DNA from 4 places in the Paenibacillus sp. Cedars genome. Region 3 is predicted to be linked to each of the others. Evidence: riboswitches for the same ligand, from Rfam matches in the RefSeq annotation. Region 3 holds a riboswitch; each other region holds the start of a gene.
The links. Region 3 has a riboswitch for cyclic di-AMP ahead of B9D94_RS13410 (universal stress protein). Riboswitches for the same ligand answer to the same signal wherever they lie in the genome.
Positions count from the first base shown of each region.

Region 1: it holds a riboswitch for cyclic di-AMP, as region 3 does, so the genes downstream of both, B9D94_RS11245 (C40 family peptidase) here and B9D94_RS13410 (universal stress protein) in region 3, are expected to answer to the same signal.
Region 2: it holds a riboswitch for cyclic di-AMP, as region 3 does, so the genes downstream of both, B9D94_RS00075 (C40 family peptidase) here and B9D94_RS13410 (universal stress protein) in region 3, are expected to answer to the same signal.
Region 4: it holds a riboswitch for cyclic di-AMP, as region 3 does, so the genes downstream of both, B9D94_RS00270 (C40 family peptidase) here and B9D94_RS13410 (universal stress protein) in region 3, are expected to answer to the same signal.

Region 1 is NZ_CP020866.1:2,045,249-2,050,284, forward strand. Features, by position in the region: one part of gene B9D94_RS11235 (IS3 family transposase) at 1-282, opposite strand, end outside; one part of gene B9D94_RS11235 (IS3 family transposase) at 282-735, opposite strand; gene B9D94_RS11240 (hypothetical protein) at 1,060-1,587, opposite strand; cyclic di-AMP (ydaO/yuaA leader) riboswitch at 1,851-1,984, shown strand; gene B9D94_RS11245 (C40 family peptidase) at 1,988-2,464, shown strand; gene B9D94_RS11250 (stalk domain-containing protein) at 2,571-3,845, opposite strand; gene B9D94_RS11255 (2Fe-2S iron-sulfur cluster-binding protein) at 4,063-4,449, shown strand; gene B9D94_RS11260 (AraC family transcriptional regulator) at 4,724-5,036, opposite strand, start outside.
Region 2 is NZ_CP020864.1:10,416-15,451, forward strand. Features, by position in the region: gene B9D94_RS00060 (heavy metal translocating P-type ATPase) at 1-1,295, opposite strand, end outside; gene B9D94_RS00065 (ArsR/SmtB family transcription factor) at 1,478-1,852, opposite strand; gene B9D94_RS00070 (flavin-containing monooxygenase) at 1,981-3,018, opposite strand; gene B9D94_RS00075 (C40 family peptidase) at 3,283-3,759, opposite strand; cyclic di-AMP (ydaO/yuaA leader) riboswitch at 3,763-3,896, opposite strand; gene lgt (prolipoprotein diacylglyceryl transferase) at 4,150-5,036, opposite strand, start outside.
Region 3 is NZ_CP020866.1:2,546,031-2,551,066, forward strand. Features, by position in the region: gene B9D94_RS13405 (TrkH family potassium uptake protein) at 1-824, opposite strand, end outside; gene B9D94_RS13410 (universal stress protein) at 846-1,514, opposite strand; cyclic di-AMP (ydaO/yuaA leader) riboswitch at 1,651-1,801, opposite strand; gene B9D94_RS13415 (cation:proton antiporter) at 1,952-3,196, opposite strand; gene B9D94_RS13420 (TetR/AcrR family transcriptional regulator) at 3,360-3,992, shown strand; gene B9D94_RS13425 (ABC transporter ATP-binding protein) at 3,989-4,843, shown strand; gene B9D94_RS13430 (fluoroquinolone export ABC transporter permease subunit) at 4,840-5,036, shown strand, end outside.
Region 4 is NZ_CP020864.1:51,916-56,951, reverse strand. Features, by position in the region: gene B9D94_RS00280 (heavy metal translocating P-type ATPase) at 1-1,298, opposite strand, end outside; gene B9D94_RS00275 (four-helix bundle copper-binding protein) at 1,642-1,971, shown strand; cyclic di-AMP (ydaO/yuaA leader) riboswitch at 2,332-2,464, shown strand; gene B9D94_RS00270 (C40 family peptidase) at 2,469-2,948, shown strand; gene asnB (asparagine synthase (glutamine-hydrolyzing)) at 3,228-5,036, shown strand, end outside.

The DNA.
Region 1 (5,036 bases), 500 kb from region 3:
GGTTAACTTTCCACCCACGGACTGCCAGTTCATCACGAATACGGCGATATCCGTACCGTCCGTCATGTTCCACGTAAATGGATTGAATTTCAGCCCTCAACTCGGTATTCGGATCTGGTTGGTTCATACACTTTATAAGGTTGTAATAGGTGCTTCGCGGGACACCAGCCACCTGTACGAGTGCCTTCACCGGATATTTATGCCTTAGTTGCCAGACGGCTTGTGCTTTGTCTTGTTTGGTGATTTTTCCTTGTTTCGAACTAAGGCATTCAACTTTTTTAGATACTCATTTTCCATTTCAAGCTGTTTGATACGTTCTTCAAGTGCTTCGACAGACCCTTCAACTACGGATCGTTTGGTAGACGAATTGGGGTTTTTCTTCATGGATGGACGCCCCTTCTTTTTTGGCTCAAGGGCTTCTAAACCGCCTGTCTCCATCTTTCTCTGCCAGGAATACAACATGGAGAAGTCCGGAAGCTTAAACAAAGCAGCGGTATCCATGAGAGAAGCGTCTGATTGAGCCATATGATTGAGTACGTCCAGTTTAAAGCTTGCCGGATAATTTGTATAGCCGTTAGTAAAGGCAGTCTCACCATGTATCTCATAAAGCTTCAACCAATATTGGAATTGAGACTTGGTTACACGCATTTGATTTGCGTATTCTGTTTGAGATAGAAGATCAGAGTCATACCCTTGAATTAATGCCAATTTGCTATCCTTCGTAAATTTAGTCATAAAAAACTGCACCTCCAACTGTTAGATATGTCTAACAAATGGGGTGCAGTTCATAGAAGGGCGGCTTTCATTATGTATCAGGGAAGCGGGAAACGGGGCGATCTTTTTTTTGCTATTGGGGAGTCCGTCACATGTAATGAGTGATAAGTGTGAACCGTAAACCGCCATCCGTTTGTGCATAGGATTCGACTTTTTGGTTTTCTTATGGTTTGTTTGTATCCGACAAACAAGCGGTTGCCCGCACTTTCCCGCCCGCCGGCGGTAACCGCCGGCTCCAAACCCGCACGTGAGGAATACCTGTAGGCTTGGAGCCGGCGGCTGCCGTTACCCCATATACTTCGATGCGTCAAACGATATCATGGCGTTATGATTGGCATGTTCTATCAGTGACGAGAGTTTGGTTACCTCGCGTTCCTTCTTGCGCGCTGCCGCCTGATAAGCTTCAGGATCATATAGAGCGACGTTGAACAGCGTCGTGGCGTTGTCTCCGCTTCCCCGGCTGCTTTGACGCTCAAGCTTCTTGCGAGAGCCGAGGTGTGCAAGCTGTCCGATATCACCGCGAATGTGTTTCGCCAGCTCGATTGCTTCCATGATCGTTATGTCGGAACCATTCCAGGAGATCGTCTGCGTTGTGTTGGAGAGGGCCATCAGCAAATCCAGTTTTCTGAAATCCGCCGCCGCCGCTTCAATCTCTTCCGTAATGACATCTACACTCCGCGCGGGATACTCAGCCGTTTCTCCTTTTTCAATGATCGTACTGCTGTTATTCAGTCGCTCCGACGCCAGCTGGCTCATAAGACGATGAATTGCTGCCCGTACGGCTAAAGCTTCAGCCATTGTGATTTGACTCATTCGTAATGGATCACCTCTATGATTTCTTTTCTGATATAGTTAAACGCAGGATCCTGTAAAAAGTTGCTAAACGTTTTAAGAAAATGGAGTAAGAGGAATACGCTAGAGTTACATAATTGTCATGACTATGTGAGATTGTTAACAGAAATCAAGCTGCGAAATTCGATTATTCCGACAGCGGGTAACATAAAACGATAGATTCTTAGGATATTATTGACAGCATCCTTGCTTGTATACTATATTAAGAGAAGTTACAAAATGTTAATGAATTTTTGCCGAATTTCGTTTGTGAAAACGGGGGAACCGTCTTGGGTGAATTATTCTTGTACTAAAGAGAGTATAGGGAACCTTCAACCGAACCCTTAGCTAACTCCGTAGGCATCGAAGGAGAGAACATATTTTGAAGAAATTTGTCATCACATTGCTTGGGTCTGCAATTATTTTTTCTTCAGGTGCCGTAACAGCATTTGCTGATCAACAACCGAACTTTCAGCATCAAGTGAAACAATTGGTAGGAACCCCATATAAATGGGGCGGAACGACCACCAGTGGATTTGATTGCTCCGGATTTATACTGTACATGTTTAGAAATTTTGATATAGATCTTCCACGCACATCCCAAAGCCAGGCTAAAGCCGGGGTTTATGTGGATCGCGAAGACCTGCGGGTTGGAGATCTGGTGTTCTTCAATACAAGCGGCAGCGGAATTTCGCATGCAGGAGTTTACATTGGCGAAGGTCAATTTGCGCATGCTTCCAGCAGCAAGGGTGTAAGAATCAGCAAGCTTAGCGATTCTTATTATGAGCCGCGTTATGTAACGGCGCGTCGTGTACTGAGTCAAGAAAACTATGCGAAACTGGTAGGCAGTCCAAGCTAATTGAGAGACGCAGTTTTTCGGGAAGTATAATACATATTAAGAAAGCCTGACAAAGATCCATCTTTGTCAGGCTTTCTTTTATTGAGGGATGCTAGACCTGATCACTTTATTCCTTTACAACAGAAGCATTCACAGCGCCTTCCATCTGATTATTATAAGTCCGGAATAGTCCCAGACGCCAGAAGGCGGCTCCCTTTAGATCATAGCGCTTGGCGAGACCCAGCTTATCATCTACGGAAGACGGAGTTTCACTGCTTAAGCTGATGCCGAGCAGGAGCTTTTGCTTAGGAACACCCGCTTGGAGTGCAAGCTGAATCGCCTGATCTACAAGACTGTTAGGCTCGGGTACCTGCGATTTGGTGCCGACCGGGTTGTACTGATAAGCCATAATGATGAGATCATCTGCTATGGAGGCAAGAGTCTTGTAATCATAGCCTTTATAGGCACTGTTCAATGGCGGCACGGCCAATGACAGGGAGATGTCCTTCGGTAAAGAAGCCTTCAGCTGTTTGACATAATCGTTAAGCAGCTTCTGCTGCTGCCCTGCATTCAATTTAAAACCGAGCCCTTCAAAATCGAGAACAACTCCGCCGAAGGCGTTGTCCGTAACGGCTGTCGTTATGCCCTCAATCGATTTCTGCCGAAGGGTGCTGTCACTCAGAACCTTGGTCAGTTCACCATTACCATCCAAAGCATAAACCATAAGATGAGGTTTAATGTTCTGATCCGCTGCATCCGCCACAATGGATTGTGGCGTTACATCACCGGCAGATGCAGGCAAGCGGTACTCTTTACCCTCAAGCGTAAATTGACCTTCGCGGTCGATGCGGCTCCACCCGAAAGCGACTGAGTTCATGGAAGGTATTATATCGCGTTCCTGATAGGATTCTAGAGCATAGAAGGCTCTCAAATGCATCTCCCGCTGCGGAGATGTCAGGGAAACCGTACGCGTAGCCTGGTTCCAGCCCACGTCGACACCGAATTGGCTGCTGAACGAGCTGAGCGGAATCAGCACGCGCCCTTCCCGCTGTACCGGTGGTGCCGCGAGCGTAACTTTTTTCCCGTTCACGGTTGCAGTTTTACTGCCCACCTGCAGCAATACCTCCGTTGCTTGCCCCTTCAGGCTGCCGATCGCTTTCACCGTTTGCGTCTTGCTGTTCCAGGTGATCTCAATTCCGAGCGCTTCGCCAACGGTCCGGAATGGAACATAAGTGACACCGTTGTCTATCCTCGGAGCAGCATCAAATTTCAGTGGAACATCATCCAGCATGACCGCAATAGCCGGTGCTGCGGCGGCATTACTGATATTCGTGGCCGCACCCAGCAAGGATAGGGCCAGAACGGTGGCGGCCGCTGTTTTTCCTACATGTTTATGTAACATACTCCGTATTCCTCCAACTCATCATATAATAGTAGATTGGCCTTGCATGGAATGGTAATCTAGCATATGCAATTATAGCAAAATTTTCATAGAGTTCCAATTACATGATGTCATAGAATAGATAAGAGCAGGCATGTTGATTTTTTAAACTTTCAAGTATAATAAATACAGGAATTCATACATAACCTGATGATTACATGCATAGGGGGACAACGGCGTGTTTAAATTCTGGAAGAATAAAAAGGGTAGTGAACGCGGAGATACATCGTTGAGTACGGAAGGAGAACCGATTGAGGCTGTACCGGATCTGATTATCGAGCTTACGGGACGAGAGATTCAGCGTAATGTGGCGCCTGTTCTTGGTATGACCGTGCTGGATCTTGCGGAGCGGAATGACGTGGATTGGAACTCCTTTTGCAAAAGAGGGACTTGCGCGCGCTGCCGCTGCATGGTGGCGGAGGGTATTCAATATTTGTCCGAGCCGAACCTTGCGGAAGAGGGGCGTCTTGATCCGGAAGAGATTGAGGAAGGCTACCGTTTGGGATGTCAGAGCCGTATCGAAGCGGTGGGTCCCATCAAAATCAGGCATGCTCCGTACTTTTGAACGATATTATCTGGCGACTATTTTTTGAGTTGCAGATTAGAATAGCTATTCAATACACTGATCGGAATTTTCAAAGGCTTATTCCAACTTGAACGATAAGGAGGGCAGGCCTTTTTTGCATGCTTTTTTAATCGTGAAAAAATGAAGGGGGTATATCACGCAAGGGAAATCCATAACGTTACCAGAAAAATGCAAAGAACCTAGTCTAGTTGAGCACCGGACTAAGGTTCTTTAAAGACGGCTTCATATAAATAGTCTGCGCATGTAAATCTCTTTATTCCAAGGCCAGCTTGTTCTGTTCCCGGAAGGAACTTGGCGTTTGACCGGTAATTTTCTTGAATAACATCGAGAAGTATTTATCGTTGCCATAGCCTACTTGTGAGGCCACCTCATGCACTGGCATTTCCGAATCGGCAAGCAGGCGCTTGGCTTCCTCAATCCGGCGGGATATCAAGTAATTGAAGGGAGAATCGCCAAGCTCTTTTTTGAACAGATGGGATAAATAATGCTGGCTGACGTACATCGTATCCGCGATGTCCTTCAGACTGATGCTTTGGGTATAGTTGGCGTCGATGAACTGTTTGGTC
Region 2 (5,036 bases), on a different replicon from region 3:
CCTTTTGTAAGGGTCCCCGTCTTATCAAAAACAACGTATTTGACATCATTAAGAGCTTCGAGATAATTACTTCCTTTAACCAATACCCCTTTTTTCGAAGCAGCTCCAATACCACCAAAAAATCCGAGCGGAATCGAAACAACTAAAGCGCAAGGACATGAAATAACTAAGAATACTAAAGCACGATAAATCCAATCAGTGAATGTGGCTCCACTTATAATAAGAGGAGGTAGCACAGCGAGCAATACCGCAATAATGACTACCACTGGTGTATAATAGCGGGCAAACTTTGTTATGAAATTTTCTGTTGGTGCTTTTTTACTGCTGGCATTCTGAACTAGATCCAGAATTTTTGAAACTGTAGATTCACCAAAATCCTTGGCCACCTCTACCGTTAACACACCATTCTTATTAATAAATCCACTCAGAACATCTTGACCTGGTTCCACTTCTCTTGGAACCGATTCACCAGTTAATGCAGAGGTATCCACCGCTGACATCCCTTCAATGACCTTACCATCCAAAGGTACCCTTTCGCCTGGCTTTACGACAATATAGTCACCGATTTTAACTTCTTCCGGAGATACACGTTTTGTATCGCTACCCATTTTAAGGTTTGCATAGTCAGGGCGAATATCTAAAAGAGCACTGATGGACTTTCTAGAACGATTTACAGCGATCCCTTGGAACATCTCCCCAACCTGATAGAACAACATCACGGCGACACCTTCAGGGTATTCCTGAATGGCGAAAGCACCAAGTGTTGCTATCGTCATAAGGAAGTTTTCATCAAAAACCTGGCCGCGAACAATATTTCTAGCTGCCCGAAAGACAATATCTCCACCTATAACAATGTAAGCTACTGCAAACAGTGCAAATTCTAAATAACCGGAGAAAGAAGAAAATAAGCCAACCGCAGCAATAGCGGTACCAAACAATAAACGAATTAACATCCGTTTCGTATTTTCATTTCCATGTTCATGAGAATGTCCGTGATCATCTTCATGACCGTGACTGTCCTCTGAATGTAAGGCCCCTGCTGCAGATTTGTTCTTTTCAATTACTCGGATATGAGGCTCTAGTGTTTTCACTTTCTCCTTGGCTTTCGATACAATGTTTTCAACCTGTCCGTTCGCAGTTTCCATCGTTAGTGTCTTCGTTACAAAATTAACGGAACAGGAACTTACACCTTCAATTTTCTTAACACCATTTTCGATTTTCATTGCACAATTAGCACAATCTAATCCTTCTAATATCAATTCTTTTTTAACCCTTTGTTGTTGAGCTTCCATCATATAATCTCCTTTCCACCAACCTTGCCGTACACACATGAACAATTATTCATATGTTATTTAAACTCATTATATTCAAATGAAAACTTAGTTGTCAATTATTTCGTACATTCTCCTCTAAATTAGGTGAAGACTTCTAAACACATCAAAAAAAGCACCAGCAGCTGACTGCGGGTGCTTTCATGTTATTCTCCATGCATTGTATGTTGTAGGGTTTGTGTAAAAATCTGCTCGATGTGCGTATCATCCAATGAATAAAACACCGTCTTGCCCACTTTACGACGTTTTACGATCCTCATATTACGAAGGTATCGCAGTTGATGCGAGATCGCTGACTGTCCCATCTCGAGTAATACAGAGAGATCATGGACACATAATTCTTTCTGCAATAAAGCATTGATCAATTTAACCCGAGTAGGATCACTGAAGGCTTTAAACCAGTCTGCCACTTGAACAGCTGCTTGCTCATCAATCATTTCGGCCTTAACTTGTTTTAAATCAGCCTCTGATCCAAAGCATGATGTGTCACAATCTTCAATCAAGGGATCCTTCTGCTCCATTTTCGTAATCACCATCCTATTTACCATTACCACTTATTTTATAGCAAAGGCACAAAAAACGAAAGGATTACGATTAACAATCCGAATTTTGTCAGAAGAAAAAGTCTCGAACGACTTCTACCCTATTTTTATTCTCTCAGTAGATAATCAACAATACGCTTAGCATCATACTTCACCCATCCAAGCAGCGCTGACCCTCTTGATGTTTGCCACGGTAATCCAACAAAGTAGAGTCCTTTTACAACGGATACACCTTCCATATGATCAATATGCCCATCTTTAAATGCCGCTTCTATATCTATCCAGTGATCATCACGTTTAAAACCTGTAGCCCAGATAATGTTGTCGATATGTATGGGAGATTCTTCGTTCTGAAAATACACCGTTTGATCTACTATCTTTTCCGTCCTTGCATGAAGTTGTATCCTTCCTTGTTGAATGAGCAGCTTTAACTCTTTTCCATAAATCTGTTCTGGCATTGCATGCAACCATTTACCTAACGTACTTTTGCGGTTTGCTGTTAAAAAGCCCACCTTGTCGAAATACCAAAAAATACTCTTCCCGAAAATATGTAACGGTTTATACTGGATCTCACCGCTTGCAGACAGATGCACATCAAAATCATCTGCCAACTCACTGGCAATTTGGGCCCCAGAGTTTCCTGCACCTACAACAAGAACACCCCCTTCCTTGAGATGGTTCTTATTTCGATATTCAGAAGAATGTAATTGTATAACTGCATCACCAAGCTTGTCATGAAAGGAAGGAACTAGTGGCTTCTGAAAAGGACCGGTGGCTACTATAACTTTTTTTGATCTAAACGTACCCTTCGTTGTGGAGACTTCAAAGATTCCATTGTTCATGTTTAATGATGTAACTTGTGTATTGCTTTGAACAGGAAGTTCTAAACGCTTCGCATAATTTTTCAAATAATCGGCAACCTCATTTTTATGTGGTAAACCTTGAGGATCACCTTGAAAGGGAGCACCAGGTAAACTATTATACATTCTTGGCGTAAACAGATGAAGAGAATCATAGCGGTCTCTCCATGAATCACCAACCTCCCTGTGACCATCAAGGATGAGGAAATTCACTGAATTTTGTTTGAGATAGTAAGCAGCCGCAAGCCCGGCCTGACCTCCACCGATGACAATAGTATCTAACATATAAATATCATACCTCCTATAATATTTTTACTTAAAGTATCATATGAGCATTTATTCATCAATAATGAATATCTCAATATTGAGTATCGGCAGAAATGTAGATCTTCTATATAGGCATCAAGTATTTGGTGTTTTGTACACTTAATTATAAGTACAAACGTATGTCTAAGAAGGAAACACGATTGCAAACCTATGAGGGTAACATTGAATTGAAATCATAAAACAAGCCCTTCATTTATGAAGGGCTTGTTCATTTTAATTATTTCAGTTGTAACTTCCGACCATCATCATGTAACTTTTTTGACTAATGGTTCTTCTTGCAGTTACATAACGTTGTTTGTAATAGGTTTCTGACAGTTTACTTATCCTTACACCCTTACTACTGGACGAATGTGCAAATTGACCATTGCCAATATAGATTCCAGCATGAGAAATTCCCCTGCCACTCGTATTAAAAAAAACTAAGTCACCCGGTCTCAGATTAGCTTTTGAGACTGGAGTACCCACTTTGGCCTGAGCACTCGATGTACGTGGCAAATCTAAGTTGAATTTATCAAAAATGTAAAGAATAAAGCCGGAGCAATCGAAACCACTTGAAGTTGTACCTCCCCATTTATAGGGTGTTCCAACGACTTTACTTACTTCAGTAGTCAACTTAGGTTGATTATCTGCAAACGCACTGGCTGCTCCCGAAGATAATATAATGGCAGACCCTAACAACGACAGTAAAATTTTCTTCAAGATTATTTCTCCCTTCGATGCCTACGGAGTTAGCTGAGGGTTCGGTAGAAGGATCCCTATACTCCCTTTACTACAAGAATAATTCACCCAAAAATGGTTCCCCCGTTTTCAAAAACGAAATTCGGCACAATTTATGAATTTTTTGTAACCCTACATAATGTAGTCCATTTTTTCTCGATTGTCAATCTTATCATTAGAATTCTTTCCCTCCTTAAATTAATGTTAAGATTTGTTCAAATCCCGTACCTATTGGACTTATATCAGGACATTATTCAAAAAGAATTCATTTTGAACGCAGAAGCAAATAAAACAATACTGTAATACTTTTGCAGAGGTTCGAAATATAAATAGCAGTCGAACCAAGGTCGACTGCCTCTTATATTAAATTAATTAAGGTCTATTGCTGGCGATTGGGTCTGCATATCGTTCCTGATGTTTTCTAAACCTTCGGTTTGCAATAAGGCTTATGGCAATAAGGACAATCAAGACACTTAATAGCTGCGAAACACGAACAGTACCATAACTCATTTCGCCTTCGTGAAACAAAAGCCCCATCGGTGACCAAAGCAATTTCATCAACGCTGCAAGCCAGTTAGAGGCATACCAAGCTAAACTGTCGGTACGCAGTCCTTCGATAAAAAACCGTCCAATGGAATACCAAGTGAAATAAGTCAAAAATAATTCCCCTGAACGTAGAAAAGGCTGACGTCTCAACCATAAGAGCAACAACAAACCAACAAAATTCCATATGGACTCATACAGAAAGGTCGGATGATAATAGACACCCTCGATATTCATTTGATTGACAATAAAGTTAGGCAGATGTAATGTTGTTCTGAGAAAATCCTCAGATACTGGCCCTCCGTGAGCTTCTTGATTTATAAAATTTCCCCAACGCCCGATCAATTGTCCTATAATCAATCCCGGAGCACATAGATCTGCAATGCGCCAAAAATTATAGCCACGCAAACGAAAGAAAAAAATCATAGCCATAATCGCTCCGATTAAAGCTCCGTAAATGGCGATTCCACCATTCCATATTTTGAAAACGTCCCAGAAGTTATTGCGGTAATCTTCCCACTTGAATACGACATAGTAAGCTCTAGCCCCGACGATAGCGGATGGCACGCCTACAAGTACCATATCCAAAAAGAACCCCGGATGGATCTGATACCGTTTGCCTTCTTGTATAACAACGATAAGACCTATGAGTGCAGCTACGCTTAAAATAATCCCGTACCAGTATAATTGAATTGGCCCTAATCGAAATGCAATTG
Region 3 (5,036 bases):
GACGGATTCCAGCTCTCCATAAAGTATATAAATAGAAAACCGAGCAGGGACAGCGTTCCTGTCCCGACCAGAACAACCTTGGAGTGAAGCGAAAGTTTTTTCCATGAACGTTTTTGGAATACATCCACAATGACGATATAGCCGAGACCTCCAATGATAAATAACAGGACAATCGTAATATTGACGATCGGATCGCCAACGAAGGGTGTCAGGCTGTCAGACCACAGGGCGAAACCGGCATTGTTGAATGCGGAAACGGAATGGAAAAGGGCGTAATAGGCCGCCTGCCCCCATCCAAAATCCGATTGCCAACGAAGTGTTAGAACAATCGTTGCCAGTGCTTCAAATGCGAAAGCGATAAGTACCATGTACATTGACAATTTAACCAAACCTTGTGCCGAAGTTGAATAGGTGGTTTGCTGGATGATGAGCCGTTGTTTCAAGCCAATCCTTTTCCCCAAAACAATGGCGACCATGACACCAAAGGTCATAAAGCCAAGTCCGCCAATTTGGATCAACATCATAATGATGACTTGTCCAAAAGTTGAAAACACGCTGCCGGTATCCAAGACAACGAGTCCGTTTACGCATATTGCTGACGTGGCCGTAAATAATGCATCCAGCAGACCAACTGAACTTCCGGTGGAGGAAGAGTGGGGAAGCGCCAGCAATGCGGCTCCGATTAATATCAATGTGAAAAAAACAAGCATGATGAGTTGAGGAGGGCTCATCTTTTTCTTAAGCTTGTTGATGAACAACTCCATTTTGCCAGGAGCGGAATGTTGTGTATTTCGATCGTTTGAATTTATAGAGGGTCTTCTCACAAATTCCACTCCCATTTCTTATTAATCTTCGTCCTTGGCATACATTTCTCTGTTTTGGAATAAAGACGAGTCTATTACTTTTCCGTGACTTATTTTTAGATATTGGACTTCTTGATCTGTTTTTATTTTTAGCAAACCGGTGTCAAAATCGGTATTCAACTCTTTGAAAAATAGTCCGCTGGCTACAGGGTTGCCCCCGGATTCCTTATTACCGATTATATAATGAGGACCCTCTTTGAAAACGGCGACTCGAATCCCTCGTTCATGGGTGTCAGTAATTTGTTCATCCATCCTCTGAACTGCCACGATGTGCAGATCCGTTTCGCCAATCTGGTTTAGGAGTTCGTTGACAAACGACCCGCGCGTAATTTCTTGCCATCGTGTTTGTCCAGACTGCCCGATGATGAGTTGGGTAATATGAAGGTTCTTGGCAGTTTCTGCTATGATTTCGGAAGCCTTGCGATCTTTGTTTGGTTTGACGATAAAGGTCGCCCCATATTCGTCGCATTTCATTTGCCACTCAGCCATATACCTTTCTTGTGTCTGATCAAGCTCATTCTCACGTAAGGGTATAACGCTCAACACAAACAGGGGACACTGAAGCAGATTGGCTAATTCACCGCCTCGGCGGATGAGGCGTTCGCCGTTCGGACCATAATACACGCATACCAGTATTTTTTCGTTGTTCAACAGATAAATCATTCCTTTCTTATTCTTCAGTAGACGGTAATTACCACATTAGCTTAAATTAAAAAGGCCTGGTTGCAGAGATATATCTGCTTCCAGACCTTGGCTGTACGAATTTTGGACAAGTCAAAGTAGAAGAGTGTTCTCTCCCAAGACGCTGACGAGGTTAGCTGTCGGATTCGGGATTGAGAGTTCCCGTTCCTTCTTCATCAGAAAGAATTCACCCCTAAAGCTTAAGCAGCTTTTGTTGGTTCCCCCGTTCCTCATAGAGGATTAAGCGTAATGCGTATAAAATTTATTGTAATAAATATTATGCTAAAATAAGCTAAAAGTAAACAGTCTGCCATGGGCAATGAATGTCATTCATGGGTTGAGGTAGAATTCAATCTCTGTTTTGTATATACTCGTTTCAAGTTATTATTTGATTACACGAAGGTTACTTACATATCCGTACCGTCTTTTTCCTTCACGGGGTTAGCTAATCCAAACTTCTTAACCAATGGTTTGATGGTTAACCCCTGCACGAGAAGTGAGAAAAGGACAACACTAAACGTGAGCACGAGTATATCGTCGCGGCCGGCGAAGGTTGAAGGCAAACTTAAGGCGAGTGCGATGGATAAGCTGCCCTTTAACCCTCCCCAATTCAAAACCATCTTCCATGATGAAGGGAAGGGTCTCAGGAAGTACAGGCTCGCGTAGACGGCCACAGTCCTACCGATGAGAACGATCAGAATGGCGGCACCGATTAACGCCCATTTGTCTGCGAAGTTAATATGTTTGATTTCGAGACCGATCATCAGGAATATCAATGAATTTGCAATCAACGTGATGACGTCCCAGAACGAATTAATGTTCATCTTGGTCGTCTCCGACATCCCGATGCGCGCTCCGTAACTGCCGAAAATCAAGCCGCCCACGACGACGGCAATCACACCGGATACATGGAAATGCTCGGCGATAAAGAAACTTCCGAAGAAGAGGAGCATTGAGAACGCAATCTCCAACGGATAATCGTCATAGAAGCGAATGAGCTGTGAGAATAGATACCCAAGCAAGCCTCCAACTGCGATACCGCCGACACTGAACTTGAGAAAGAGCAATAGGCCGCTGCCTGCTCCCGCCCAGCCCATTTCCATATATGTAAGTAAATAAACGGAGGAGATCTGAAACAACACAACGGCAATTCCGTCATTAAACAACGATTCCCCTTCAATAATCGTCACGATTTTCTTCGGTACGCCTAAAGACTTGAAGATGGAGATGACACTGATCGGATCTGTGGCGCTCATTAAAGCCGCAAAGGTAAATGCAACGACTAAAGGTAATCCCATAAGCCCGTACATGGCAAGAGCAATAAGAAGGAAAGAGAGCAAGGTGCCGCCAAAAGCAAGGGCAAGCACCGGCTTGCCTTGTTCACGAAGATGCGAGAATGGAAGCTTTAGCGTAGCATCCCCGAGAAGGATTGGCAGGAACAGGGAAATAATGATCGCTTGAAACACATTCGATTGGGTGATGAAAGATTCGGCTTCATCCAGCACCGGCACGTGGATCAATCCAAGCAGCAGACCTACGATAACAAGAGCAATAGAGTAGGGCTGATTCATTTTTTTGGCTAACGCGATAACCCCCATCGAAACCGCTAGTAGAATTAACAATTGAACGAATATCTCATTAAAATGATGCATAGAGCCCCCCTCCTTAAAGAAGATAATCTCCAGTTATTGTAACTTAATGACCTCCAAACAACAAATATATTGACAAATGGGAAAAAGAGGGCGTATTTTATGAATATAAAATAAAATTAATCACAGAATCATTTCTATGCTGATTAAGGATGTGAAATACGATATGCCAAAAAAATTCTCTGACGAAGAACGCAAGTGGATTCGAGAAAAACTGCTGATGGAGGCACGTCAGCATTTCGAAAGGTCTGGTCTCCGTAAAACGAGTGTTGAAGAATTAACGAAGGCGGTCGGCATTGCCCAAGGCTCGTTTTACATGTTCTTCGGATCGAAAGAGGAATTGTATTATGAACTGATTCTGGAAGAGGAGGATCGAATCCGCAGTGCGGTTCTAGACTTATTTCCTCCAGAACAGGTCAGCAGCCAGGATAGCATCAAACGGTTTCTCTTGTATTCATTAAGGATGATGGATGAGAGCCCGCTGCTTCGGCAGATGATGGATCGGGGGGAGATGGAGCTGTTGTTCAGGAAATTACCGAAGGAACTGCTGGATCGTAACTTTACCGAGGATCAGGATGCGCTCCTGCCAGTGATTGCAGCTTGGCAGAAAGCCGGCATTTTGAATGGTACGGCACCCGAATCCATCGTGGGCATGATCAGATCCTTGGCATTTCTTACGCTGCACAGAAAAGAGATTGGAGAAGCACCATTTACAGCTACGATCGAATTGTTGGTAGAGTTATTATCTGCCGGTATGCTCGCAGTGTCCAAAGGGGCACAAGGAGGTGAGGGATTGTGATCGAAGTAAGCGGGCTTCATTTCACTTATCCCAATCGTAAAGAGCCGACCCTGCAGGGACTTGATTTTGTCATACGGTCTGGAGAAATCTTTGGATTTCTCGGCCCGTCTGGTGCAGGTAAAAGCACAACGCAGAAGCTGCTGATCGGTGTTCTGAAGGGATATCGTGGGAGCATAAAGGTAATGGGAAACGAAATTAAGGAAATCGGTCCGGAATATTACGAGCGAATCGGTGTAGCCTTTGAATTTCCTAACTTCTACAACAAATTTTCGGTTCTCGAAAATTTAAAACTTTTTCGATCTCTTTACAAGGGGAATACGGAGGATCCATTGAGATTGCTTGAACAAGTTGATTTGTCAGATGCAGCCAATATGATGGTTTCACACCTTTCCAAAGGGATGAAGATGAGGCTGAATTTCTGCAGGGCGTTAATGCATGATCCGGATATCCTCTTTCTGGATGAGCCTACCTCCGGATTGGACCCCGTGAATGCGAAACGAATAAAGGAATTGATCCTCGCGAAAAAAGCGGCAGGAAAGACGGTTCTCATAACAACGCACAATATGCAAGCAGCAGAAGAGTTGTGCGATCGGGTTGCATTTATCGTCGACGGCGAGATCAAGTTGGTTGATTCGCCAAGGGAATTGAAACTCCGGAATGGAAGAAGGCTGGTGCGAGTTGAATACCGGAAGGACAGTGAGTTAGAAGAGGCTACATTTCCTCTAGATGATATGGGTCGGAATGACCGATTTCTGAGGCTTATACAGGAGTTCCCACCTGAGACTATTCATTCGCAAGAAGCATCCCTTGAACAAATTTTTATTGAGGTGACAGGGAGGCAGCTTTCATGAGAGGGCTAACCCTTTTTCTTTTTGATCTACGTTTCCAGTGGCGCCATGGCTTTTATTACGTTTATATATTCGTCTGTATCTGTTACTGGATTCTGCTTCGATTCGTTCCTGAGACATATCAGGAGATAACCGCCATCGTGCTAACCTTCAGCGATCCGGCTGCCCTGGGACTTATCATGGCAGGTGGTATGGT
Region 4 (5,036 bases), on a different replicon from region 3:
TGTTCGGATTGAGCTTCTAGGGAACCAACGAGGGTTAAAATTTCCGTCTCTGTATATCCCGATGCCGGTAAAATATCGGTTATTCCAAATTTACCTTGAGTTAGTGTTCCTGTTTTATCAAATACGACAGCGTTCAATTTTCGAGCTTCTTCAAAGGCAGTACGGTTACGTATCAATAAGCCTTTTTTCGCTGCTATCGAGGTAGTGGTTGATACAACAAGAGGTACGGCCAAACCCAAAGCGTGTGGACAGGCAATAATCATCACAGTCACCATGCGCTCTATTGCGAAGTTAAAGCCGTAACCTAATGAAAGCCATACGATTAGGGTTATTAAACCTGCACCTAAAGCTACATAAAATAACCATTTTGCCGCGCGATCGGATAAGTTTTGAGTTTTAGATTTAGATTCTTGAGCTTCTTTAACGAGTGAAATAACTTGAGATAAGTAACCCTTTTCACCACTATTGGTAACCGTTACGGTTAATGCTCCTTCACCGTTAACAGCACCTCCAATGAGTTTATCTCCAGGATTCTTGATGACCGGGACGGACTCCCCTGTAAGCATGGATTCATCGAGTGATGATTGTCCTTTCACAATGATTCCATCTACAGGGATTCGCTCTCCAGGTTTAATTAATATTGTTTGCTCTGGGCTTAACTCTGACACGCTTACCTCTTTGATATCTCCATTTTCCGTAATAAGATGTGCTTCAGAAGGGATTAGTTTGACCAATTCCTCTAGGGCATTAGATGCACCTAAAATAGACTTCATTTCTAGCCAGTGACCCAGCAGCATAATAACAATAAGGGTTGCCAGTTCCCAAAAGAAATCTACATCCGTCAATCCTATGACAATTAATGAACTGTATACGTAAGCAACAACGATAGCAAGTGATATTAACGTCATCATGCCCGGGCTCTTTTGTTTTAGTTCTCGATATGCACCAACTAAAAAAGGCTTACCTCCATAAAAGAAGACAAAAGTGGAGAGTAGAAACAGTAAAACGGTGTCATATGGAAACCGCCAATGTACCCCAATGAACATCTGAATCATTGGCGAGAGAGCCATGATTGGAATCGTAATAATTAAACAAATATAAAAGCGTTTTTTAAAGTCATCTACATGATGACCGGCATGTTTATCCCCGCCGTTATGTTGGTGCCCGGTACTATGATGTGATCCAGAATGGTCATGGTAGTCGTGTTTCATCCCTTGATGATGATGCTCACTATCGTGTTTGTGTATATGATTGTTCGTGAATTGATGTTTCACGCTCTTTTTGGAGTTTTTATACATTGAATTCACCTCTTCATAAGATTATTTAGTCTAATGCCGTAATAAGAAAAGATTGTTAGGACTACATTACGTAGTATTGTTACCCATTAATACTAATTTAAACCTAAAATAGTAAAGTAATCACGGATTCAAAGCTCAGTCTTCATGTACAATCATCATTTTCAAATTTGTTCAGTTTCCTCACAAAATCTACATAACTTCGGGTTATATAATAGTCAACCTAACAATAGGTTACAAATCGTATGAAAAGCGAGGTGATTACATTATTTGATTTTTTGAATCAAATAAAAAGTGTTGTGCATCCTAAATTCTTGAATCGTAAATTCGAAAGGAGATATTGACTATGTCACATGAACAATACCAAAAGTGTATCGAGGAATGCATACGTTGTATGATGGCATGTAATCATTGTTACAACGCTTGTCTTGATGAAGAGAATATAGCTATGATGACAAAATGTATTCGTTTAGATCGACAATGCGCTGATATTTGTGCTTTTGCTGCGCATGCAATGTCAACGAACAGTGTTTATGCGCGTGAGATCTGTAGTATCTGTGCCGATGTTTGTGAAGAATGTGGCACAGAATGTAAAATGCATGATGTAAAACACTGTCAAGAATGTGCAGAAGCTTGCTTTAGATGTGCAGAGGCTTGTAGAGCAATGGCAGCGTAGAACAGACTCAATAATCAATAAACCCTCCTTGTGAGAAAGGAGGGTTTATTGATTATAAGTTACAACTAAAATTATATATGACTTGGAGATAGCTGTTAGAGCAGATCAACGTCTGCTTGAACAGTTTTTTCTGCTATACTGAAAATGAAGTGGTTACAATAATGTATTTAATAACTAACTTAGAAGAAGTCTGTGTTCATATAAGAATAATACAATAAGAGCGAAACTTCTCCTTATAATTGTACTTTATGGGGTGAATTTGAACGAAACTCGACTGTTTATAAAAAAAATGATGGATTTAGAGGATGGGATTGACAACATATACGAAAATGTACTACATTATGTAGGGTTACAAAAAATTAATTTTTAATGCCGAGTTTCATTTTGAAAACGGGGGAACCATTCCGGGTGAATTATTCTTGATTGAAAAGGAATAAAGGGAGCCTTCTACCGAACCCTTAGCTAACTCCGTAGGCATCCGAAGGGAGAGCATGTGTTTGAAGAAATTCATGATTTCATTAATAGGGTCTGCTGTCATATTATCAGCTGGTGCGACTAATGCGTTTGCTGATGATCAATCCAAATTACGTACAGAAGTAAGTCAAGTCGTAGGTACACCTTACAAGTGGGGAGGAACTTCTGTATCGAGTGGATTTGATTGTTCTGGTTTTATCTTGTATATCTTTGATAAGTTTAATTTGGAGCTGCCACGGACATCAAATGCTCAGGCAAAAACGGGTACCCCAGTTGCAAAGAAAAATCTCAAGCCTGGGGATTTGGTATTCTTTAATACAAGTGGTGCTGGTATATCTCATGCAGGGATTTATATCGGTAATGGGCAATTTGCTCATTCTTCCAGTAGCAAGGGGGTAAGGATTAGTAATTTATCGGAATCATACTATAAGGATCGATACGTTACAGCAAGACGTACAATCTCGAAACAAAGTTATACAAAAATGGTTAGTGGATTGCACTAGTACTAATTTGTAATTAGACAAGCCCTGGTAAAAACCATGGGTTTGTTTTTTTGTATCCCATATTAAGGTGAATTAAATCTTGTTAAGAAATTAATTTAACAAATTTCATTAATCTGCAATAGAAATACCATAAAATGAAAAATTGACTAGTTAAATTAAATAAACTACAATTCGTAGTGTATAATATTATTGATTTCTTGATGTTTTTAAACAAGGATCAATTTTTTTGTTAAAACACTACAATGTGTAGTTAAAAATCCGGAAGGGAAGACTTTTTCTATGTGTGGGATTACAGGGCTTTTGATGTTTGAAAACAATTCTCTGCCAACGACGGCAGCAATAAGAAAAATGACCGATGCAATCAAACATCGTGGTCCCGATCAAACGGGCATTAGGTTGGTAGATCGGATTGCTTTAGGATTTACCCGTTTGTCGATCCTTGATTTGGAACACGGCAGTCAGCCTATTTCCAACGAAGATCAGAGCCTTTGGCTAGTTTTTAACGGTGAGGTTTATAATTATCAAACATTAAAAAGAGAACTTGAAGAGCTTGGTCATACGTTTAAAACGAACACAGATTCTGAAGTCATCATCCATTTATATGAGGAGTATCAGGAGCATTGTTTAGAAAAATTGCGTGGGATGTTTGGATTTGCAATATGGGATCGGAGGAAAAAACAATTATTTGCTGCTCGTGATCATTTCGGAATAAAACCATTCTATTACTATACGGATAACACTCAATTTGCCTTTGGCTCCGAAATTAAAAGTATCCTTTCTTTGGATGGTCTGAAACCCGCCGTTAACTCAAAAAGTCTGTTCCATTATCTAACATTACAGTATGTGCCCCAACCAGATACAATGTTTGCTGGAATAAAAAAGCTAGAGCCAGGTCACTATATGATTGTCGATCAATGGGGAAATATAAAAAAACAAGCATATTGGGAAGCTAAGTTCGAACCGGAACATCGGCCAATTGAAACATTCATTGAAGAGATCCGGTATAAACTTAATGAATCTGTGAATCTTCATACCCAGAGTGATGTGCCGATAGGGAGTTTTTTATCTGGTGGAATAGACTCAACATCGATTGCCAGTTATCTTAGCAAGAGAGGGCCTATAAAAACCTTCTCAGTAGGATTTGAAGGCGAGCATAATGAAAATATATACGCTAAAAAGACGGCAACTGAACTGGGTATAGATCATTTTGATGAAGTGATATCGGTTGATCGTTTTTTTGAGGATACAATCAAGGCTGTGTGGCATATGGATGAACCCATAGCAGATCCGTCTGCAATTGCGATCTATCGACTTTCCCAAGTGGCAAGGGAGCATATTACTGTCGCATTATCGGGTGAAGGTGCAGACGAGCTGTTTGGAGGATATCGTATCTATAGAGAGCCCTCCTCACTTAAGCCATTATCGTGGATTCCTACAAACCTAAAAAAGAACATCAAGCAATTTATAGACCAAATTCCCTTCAATTTTTATGGCAAAAACTATATGAAAAGAGGCTTAACTCCTTTAGAAGAACGATTTTTGGGGAATGCTAAGATCTTTAACGAACAAGAAAAAAGACTTGTCTTATCTTCAATGGTAAATGTGAAAGCGAATTGGGAGCCTACAACCGCACTGACCAGTAAAATATATGAGATTTCGAAAGACCTTGATGATATTAGCAGAATGCAATTAATCGATCTAAACTTCTGGTTACCTGGCGATATTCTAATGAAGGCTGATAAAATGAGCATGGCACATTCCTTAGAGGTTCGTGTGCCATTTCTAGACAAAGAAGTGTTTGAAATAGCTCGAAAAATACCATCATCATACCGTGTAACAAATAAAACAACGAAATATGTACTTCGTAAAGCGATGGAAGACATTGTGCCTAATCATGTACTGAATCGTCCCAAGCTAGGTTTTCCAGTACCTTTAAAGAAATGGCTTATGGGATCTATCGGAGATATCATGATCGAACAAATCATTATAAGTGGTATTGAAGAATGGATTCAAATAGATCATGTTGTTGGTCTATTAAAGGAACACCGTAATGGGAGAGTCGACAACTCAAGAAAAATATGGACCATT